DNA from 2 places in the Paenibacillus sp. 1-8 genome. Region 2 is predicted to be linked to the other one. Evidence: riboswitches for the same ligand, from Rfam matches in the RefSeq annotation. Region 2 holds a riboswitch; the other holds the start of a gene.
The links. A riboswitch is a leader RNA that binds a small molecule or an ion and turns the genes downstream of it on or off. The one in region 2 is predicted to bind FMN.
Positions count from the first base shown of each region.

Region 1: another riboswitch for FMN. It lies ahead of ribE (riboflavin synthase); the one in region 2 lies ahead of AC0WRU_RS06220 (DMT family transporter).

Region 1 covers NZ_CM149995.1:3,133,385-3,137,669, reverse strand. Annotated here, with positions in the region: gene AC0WRU_RS14180 (thiamine pyrophosphate-dependent enzyme) at 1-1,140, shown strand, start outside; gene AC0WRU_RS14175 (IDEAL domain-containing protein) at 1,357-1,824, shown strand; FMN riboswitch at 1,892-2,065, shown strand; gene ribE (riboflavin synthase) at 2,401-3,066, shown strand; gene ribB (3,4-dihydroxy-2-butanone-4-phosphate synthase) at 3,094-3,786, shown strand; gene ribH (6,7-dimethyl-8-ribityllumazine synthase) at 3,815-4,279, shown strand.
Region 2 covers NZ_CM149995.1:1,339,882-1,344,166, reverse strand. Annotated here, with positions in the region: gene AC0WRU_RS06235 (sensor histidine kinase) at 1-419, shown strand, start outside; gene AC0WRU_RS06230 (ABC transporter ATP-binding protein) at 514-1,437, shown strand; gene AC0WRU_RS06225 (ABC transporter permease) at 1,430-2,125, shown strand; FMN riboswitch at 2,248-2,391, shown strand; gene AC0WRU_RS06220 (DMT family transporter) at 2,564-3,511, shown strand; gene AC0WRU_RS06215 (methyl-accepting chemotaxis protein) at 3,752-4,285, shown strand, end outside.

The DNA.
Region 1 (4,285 bases), 1.8 Mb from region 2:
GAGGCATTCTTCCAGCTTGCTATTGAGACGGCGGAAACCGGGCGGATTGAGAAGCCTTTTGATTATTACGGGCTTAATCCGGGCTCCCCGGACAAGGTCATGCCGCAGGTCATGCAGCCGCCACGGGGCGATGCGTACCGTACGGGTCTCATTCAGGTTACGCCGGATGAGGTGACCGGGAAGCTCAAGGTCAAGGTACCGCCGCTGCGTTCGCTGACGACCAAACCACGCCGTCTTACGCCGGGTCATGGGGCGTGTCCAGGCTGTGGAGCGCTGTCTGCGCTGGAGCTGTTTTTCAAAGGCATCGAGGGAGATATCGTCGTGCTGTTCCAGACAGGTTGTGTATACGTGGTGACAACAGGTTATCCGTATACGTCGCACAAGCAGCCGATGATTCATAATCTTTTTCAAAATGGGGCTGCTACGCTCTCTGGAGCGCTGGAGGCTTACATGGAGATGAAGCGCCGCAATGAAATTAAGATGGCGGATGATCCGACCTTTATCATGATCAGTGGGGACGGCGGGATGGATATTGGTATGGGTTCTGCAATTGGTGCGGCTCTTCGTAATCATAAGCTGATCATGCTGGAATATGATAACGAGGGGTACATGAATACAGGCTCGCAGCAATCGTACTCGACTCCGGTCGGCCATATGACGAGCACGTCAGGTGTAGGGAAGATGCAAAAAGGCAAGCAGGGCCATCACAAGGATACAGTGCAAATTATGGCTGCCTGCAATATTCCATATGCCTTCACGGCAGCCGAAAGCCATCCGCAGGATATGCTACGCAAAGCGGCCAAAGCACAATGGTATGCAAATAACGTGGGGACCGCCTATGGTAAAATCCTGTGCGCCTGTCCACTGAACTGGAAATCCGAGGATAGACTGGGTACCAGCATTGTGGGGGCTGCTGTGGAGTCTTGCTTCTTCCCGCTGTACGAGATTGAGCAAGGCAGTACGACGATTACGTACAATCCGGAGGACAAGGGAAAACGGATTCCAGCCGCAGAATGGCTCAAATTAATGGGCAAAACAAAACATCTTCTTAAGGAGGAAGCCACGCTGGCTACCTTTGAGCAGGAGATTGAACGCCGCTGGAATATTCTGAAAAAGAAACATGAAATTTCGGAGCTATAATCCATTTTTTTGCATAATACAATTTGAACATTGTTATAAGATGCTGCGGTACCGGTTCGATCAAGATTCTTTGCGCTTGTTGCGCGAAGAATCTTTTTTGTCGTTTATGGGATGAAGCATAAAAAATCAGGTAATGATTTCCGATATAGGAGTGGAGGCCTACGTGATGTTGAATTAGTGCTTTCTCTGAATTTTAAGATGCAATGAGGTGCAGGTATGATTAAGCTGAATACAGTTGAGATAATCGAAATTATAAAGAAGCAAATACCCAAGGTCATGAAAATCACGCCAGTGGAATTGAAATTTACGGATGACTTTGGACGGACTTCCCTGGCAGCGACGGATCACAAATTTACGCTGACGAACCAGCATTATTCAGCCAAGGTGATGGATTGTGTGCTGGAAACGCAGGTGCGTCCCATTTTAATGTGCGAGATTATTTATTTTCTGAAATGCGAGTTTATCGACGGGCATGTTGATGTACGGCTGGATTACGATATATGCACGGAGGGTGGCCGCGGACCAACCGCTTCAGCGGTCATTACGTTCGATCATGCTACGCAGCTTGGAATCGAAGAACTGGCCGATCTGATAGATCTGGCGCTTCACATGAATGATAGAGCCTGGTTTGAAGAGCTTTCCAGCCAATATGTCAAAACAAAAGCAGAAGCGTTTATCAGATAACTTGCTTTTTTTAGAAGTCGGTGCTAATATACGTAACAAGTTTAATGCTAATTCAATTGAATAAAGCAAGATCCTTCGGGGCGGGGCGCAATTCCCCACCGGCGGTGATGACGTGTCTGTAAATCGCTTCTGCGATGAACAGCGCGGCTTAGTCCGTGACCCGGATGCTGAGCGATCAGCAGAAGGTGGACCTGGTGCAATTCCGGGACCGACAGTATAGTCTGGATGGGAGAAGGATACGAAGCGCATGTGCATGACATGACATGTGCCGATATTTAGCATACGTAATGGTACGTACGGCTTATTTCGTTGCAGGTAGCAAACGGAAGATTGCTTGTTCTACAAGCTTTCGTTTTCGCACGCGCTCTGAGCGTATTTGGTTGTATGGTCAGTCATGCTTTCTATTGGCAAACTTATCATTCATGTGGTCTCAGGATGTATATGGACTGCGCTTGTATACTGCAAATTTGACTCTCATCACCCCCCATGACGGATATTATCCGGACTGGGGGGTTTTTGCGCTTACGCCTGATGAATTAGGGATAAACTGAACTTTAGATGGGAAGGAGTGAAGGCATGTTTACCGGATTGGTCGAGGAAGTGGGACGCATTCAGCAGATTTCCAGAAGCGGAGAAGCGATGGTGCTGGGCATTGCGGGTTCTGTGGTATTGGGCGATTTGAAAATAGGAGACAGTGTTTCCGTGAATGGTGTTTGTCTGACCGCAACACAGGTGGGTACTAAGGATTTTAAGGTTGATGTGATGCCTGAAACCTTCCGCAGCAGCAATCTGAAAGAGTTGAACTCCGGTAGCCGGGTCAATCTGGAACGGGCTATGGCGGCGAACAACAGGTTTGGAGGGCATATCGTGCAAGGACATGTGGATGGAACGGGCACAATTCGTCGGGTGACATCAGACCAGAATGCGGTTGTGTACGAAGTTGCACCTACAGATCAGGCAATATTCAAATATATTCTTCTCAAAGGCTCGATTACACTCGACGGCATCAGCTTGACGGTTGCCCAGCGCACAAGAGATACCTTTGCCGTATCTATCATCCCCCATACCTTATCTGAGACGGCCTTGCAGGCCAAACGTGAGGGAGACACCGTCAATATTGAGTGCGACATTTTAGGTAAATATGTGGAGCAGCTTTTGAATTACGGAAGATCAGCGGCGACGGAGGAAACGGAGAAAGCTCCTATGAGTCTGGATTATTTGGCGAAACACGGCTTTGCCTGATCCACAAGAAATAAGGAGGAAAGCGTAATGGAAAGCGGAAGCAGTGAGAGCCATTTAAATATAGTGGCTGACGTAGTGGAATATGGTGTGTTGGAGGAGGAAGTGGAAATTCGTCTGGATTCCATTGAAGAAGCGCTGGAGGATCTGAAAAACGGTAAAGTCGTGATCGTGGTGGATGATGAGCAACGGGAAAACGAAGGCGATTTTATCGCTCTGGCTGAAAAAGCGTCCCCCGAGGTCATTAATTTCATGATTACCGAAGGCCGCGGGTTGGTCTGCGTACCGATTACAGGGCAGAGAGCCGAGGCACTGGAATTGCAGCCGATGGTGGAGCAAAATACAGATTTCCACGGTACAGCCTTTACGGTGTCGGTAGATCATAGAGAGACGACAACGGGGATTTCAGCAGCCGAGCGTTCTTTGACCGTGCGTGCGCTGACCGACGAGAAAGCCACAGGGCTCGATTTTCGCAAGCCTGGTCACATGTTTCCGCTGATTGCCCGCGATGGGGGTGTTTTGCAGCGTGCGGGTCATACTGAGGCGGCTGTCGATCTGGCCCGACTCTGCGGCTCCAAACCCGCCGGGGTCATTTGCGAAATTATAAAGGAAGATGGGTCTATGGCCAGGGTGCAAGATTTGGCAGTGATCGCCAAGCGTCATCATTTGAAGCTGATCAGTATTCAGGATTTGATTGATTATCGTCGTCGTATGTCATTGTAAATAATTTAAAAAAGAGAGGTTGATTGATATGGCACGTTTTCTGGAAGGTAATCTCGTATCGGATGGTTTGAAGTATGGTATTGTGGTGGGCAGATTTAATGAGTTTATTACAAGCAAGCTGTTAAGCGGTGCAATCGACGCGCTTCAACGGCATGGAGTGAAGGAAGATGAGATTGATGTAGCCTGGGTGCCAGGTGCTTTTGAAATTTCACTGATTGCTCAAAAAATGGCTGCAAGCGGTAAATACGATGCCGTTATTACGCTGGGTACGGTGATCCGTGGTTCTACCTCGCATTATGATATCGTCTGCAATGAAGTGGCCAAGGGTGTGGCGGCAAGCAGTCTGAAAACAGGTGTGCCTGTTATTTTCGGTGTAGTGACGACGGAAAACATTGAGCAGGCTATTGAGCGTGCAGGTACGAAGGCTGGTAATAAAGGCTGGGATTCTGCACTGGCTGCGATTGAGATGGCGAATCTGGGCAAGCAGTTTTAATTTTGC
Region 2 (4,285 bases):
AGTTTTATGATCTGCTGACCGCGCAGGGGTTTGCTGTGCATATTGATATCCCAGAGCACCCCATTCATGCCTTGGGGAACGAAGGAGCGATTGGGCGGGTGCTGAACAATCTGATCTCGAATGCGATTCGCTACGGTGCCGATGGTCGGACACTGGGACTGACTCTAACGGAACAGCAGGACACGGTGCGTATAGAGGTATGGGATCGGGGGCAAGGCATACAGGAGCCTGAGCAGGACAAGGTTTTTGAACGCATGTACACGCTTGAGGATTCCCGCAATAAGGCGATACAGGGCAGCGGGCTGGGTCTTACGATTACCAAGCGTCTGGTTGAGACGATGAACGGAGAGATTCATTTGAGCAGCATACCTTATGAGCGGACGGTCTTCTCTTTTACATTGAAAAAAATAAACTATTAATCGAACTTAATAATTTTGTAAGAAACGGGAAAGAAAAATGAACATTTCGCCCTTTATCCTTGAATTATCAACAGTATACGAAGGGAGAACACCCATGACTTACATATTACGGACGCATCAACTGACCAAGGCCCTGAAGGGCAACGAAATTGTAGCGGGGGTCAGCATGAATGTGCGTCAGGGGGAAACTTATGGCTTTCTCGGTCCCAATGGGGCGGGCAAGACAACGATTATGAAAATGATTACGAACCTGCTCAAGCCGACCTCGGGTGAGATTGAATTGTTCGGTGAAAAATTAACGCCAAAGTCGTACCACCTGCTCGGCCGGATGGGCTCAATTATTGAATATCCGATTTTTTATGACAGGCTGACGGCCCGGCAAAATCTCGAACTTCATTGTGAATATATGGGCTATTATAACAAGCAGGCTGTTCGGGATGCACTGGAGCTGGTGAACCTGCGAAACGCAGATGACAAGCCGGTAAAGGATTTTTCACTGGGGATGAAGCAGCGTCTCGGGATCGCCCGAGCGATTGCGACCAAGCCGGAGCTGCTGATTTTGGACGAACCCATTAATGGATTGGACCCGGTGGGGATCAAGGAAATCCGCCAATTGTTCCACATGCTGTGCAAGGAATATGGTATGACGATCCTTGTGTCCAGCCACATTTTAGTGGAAATTGAGCAAATTGCCGATACGGTGGGTGTGATTAATCACGGTCGACTGATTGAGGAAGTGTCGATGGAACAGGTGCGGGAAACCAATACGGAATACATCGAATTTACGACCAATGACTGCAAAAAAGCAGCCTACGTCCTCTCCCATCACCTGAATCTGACGAATATCCGGGTACTGAACGATCAGAATATACGCATTTACGATACAAGTGTACCACAGAAGCAAATTACGAAAACGCTCATTTTAAATGAGGTAGAGGTGGATTCCATCCACCAAAAAAACAGTACGCTGGAAGACTACTTCGTGCGGCTGTTACATGGAGGTGAACTCCATGCTTAAACTGATGCAACTGGAGCTGAAAAAGTTTCATTTGGCGGGATATATCCGTTCGGCGCTGATTGCCAACGCATGTATTTTAGGCCTGTTCATCATTATTGCGCTAGACAGCCAAAGTGAAGGAGTGCCCGAATTTACACGGTACGCTGAGCTTTTGGACCTCCTGGACTATATGGTCAGAGCCACATTTATTATTTTTGCCTCCGTCCTGCTGTGCCGCTTTATTGTGAGCGAATTTAAGTCCAAGTCGATTAACATCTTGTTCATGTACCCGATTGACCGCAAAAAGCTGATGGTCGCCAAACTCTTAATCGTGTTGCTGTTTACGTTCATGTCCATTATTTTATCGGAAATCATCATTACGGCGGCCCTTCATCTATTAAATCAGTTCGTTGTTATTGTACCGGATAAGCTTAGCCTCACTATACTAGGACAGCAATCAGTGCGGACACTGATCAATGCGGTTGCAGCAAGCTTTATGGGGCTGATTCCGCTGTACATGGGAATGCGAAAATACTCGATACCCACCACCATTGTGAGCTCGATCCTGATCGTAGCCCTGCTGTTTTCGAATAATAACGGCGCTACACTTAGCTCCATTGCGCTTGTGCAGATCGGCTTTGCCGTGCTGGGAATGCTCGTAGCTTATGCAGCCATCCGCCGCATCGAGTATAAGGATATTACCTCGTAACATGTAATTTTGTGAAACGCTTTCAAAAAATGAATGAAAATCTTTGTTCGATGTACACATATTTTTCACTGGACTTCATTCTAAAACAGGTATATCCTATAGGAGAAATTAAAAAACGGAATAAGGATCTTCGGGGTAGGGTGTGATTCCCAACCGGCGGTATGGCTCATGGAGCTAAGCCCGCGACTCTGTATCTGGAACAAGATACGGACTGATTTGGTGAGATGCCAAAGCCGACGGTAAAGTCCGGATGGAAGAAGATCGAAGCATGAACATGCCGCAAAGTGGATGAATGCTGCGTTATTGGTTTTGCAGCAATTTCATTTAACTTGCATACAGCGGCAAGTTTATTTGATCAACCCCCGTCTTGCATGGCCTATCGCCATGGACGGGGGTTTCTGTGCCATCGGTCCTGTATTCGCAAGGAGCTAATTGAGTATGAGTCAATCATCAACTGTACTAACATCCAAAGGTTTTGATCGTAGCTCCCACATGAAAAGCGGTTTTTGGCTAGTCGCAATTGGAGCGGCCTTGTGGGGCGCGGACCCGCTGTTTCGTATTATTTTGCTCAAATCATTTACCTCTACACAAATTGTGCTGATGGAGCATGTGTTGCTCTTTATCGCCCTGGCACCAGTGCTGTGGAAGCATCGCGAGGAGCTTAAAGCGGTACGGCTTCGTCAGATTTTGGCTATCTTGTTCGTCTCGTGGGGCGGCTCGGCTCTGGCCAGCGTGATTTTCACGATGGCACTCAGCAACGGTGATCTCAATGCAGTGCTGCTGCTCCAGAAGCTTCAGCCGTTGGTCGCTATTATTCTGGCCCGCGTTATATTGAAGGAAATGCTGCCGCGTAATTTTGGAATATTAATTGTCGTGGCTCTGTTCGGGACGTATCTTCTTACCTTCGGCTGGTCGCTCCCCTTCGGACATGTTCATGATTTCATCCACGTCGGCAGTCTGCTTGCACTAGGAGCAGCGGTCCTGTGGGGCGGTTCGACAGTAATGGGAAGCTACTTGCTTCGTTCGATGAAATATGAGACGGTGACCTCCCTGCGCTTCATGGTGGCTCTCCCTCTGCTGATCGTTCTCACCTCTGTGGAGCATGCACCTTGGAATATGCCTGCTGGCACATGGGCGGGCGCAGCAGTGATTATCAATCTGTTGCTGCAGGCGCTGCTCCCTGGTCTTCTCAGCCTGTTACTGTATTACAAGGGCCTCAGTACGACCAAGGCGTCTTATGCCACGATGGCAGAACTAAGCTTCCCGATGGTCGGTGTTGTAATTAACTGGATGGTTTTCCAGCAGATCGTTACGGTAGCGCAATTGACTGGCTTTATGCTTATCTGGATTACACTCTTTATGATTTCTCGTCAGCAAAAAAACTAATAGGTTCAATGTCCATTTTATCCCTCACCCAAGCCAAATCGAGAAGATGCTTTTGCATCTCCGATTTGGCTTTTTATGTATAAGTATTAATATATAACATGATACTTTAGAACTATTTTTAGATAAAAACGTGCAAAACAAGCAGCTATTTATCTTTTCCCATAGATTACATCTATAAAATTCATCGGTTTCTGTCGAATAAAACAATGTAGTGATCATCAGACACAGAGGAGCAAGAATATGACTAAAGCAAAACAAACAGTTCCATGGTGGAGCAGGTTTCTCAAACAGTTTTATTTAATGAGGACAAAATTAATTGTAGCTTTTTTGGCGGTTCTATTGATTCCAAGTATTCTAATTGGGTACTTTTCGTATCAGGGGGCCACAACGCAACTCACTCATCAAGTGGCTGGTTCTGTGTACACGAATCTGTATCTGATCCGAAGCAATGTCAATCAGTATGTAGCTCCCATTATGAAAGACGTTGACGTGTTATCCACTGAAATCCAATCTGATTCCATTGATTCCAACGAAGAGGCTCTTCAGAAAAAATTGGATGTCATCGTCAAAGCTCATCCCGAATTAGATGCTGCGCTCCTCGGCAATGAGGAAGGACAATACATTCGTACGCCGAAAAAAGAATCAACCGATTATGAGCCCAGGGAGAGACCGTGGTACAAAAATGCGATGCTGCAAAAGGGCAAAGTATTCGTTGGTGCTCCACTTGTGAGCCCCACGACAGGAAATCTAGCGATTGCTGTATCGAGAACGCTG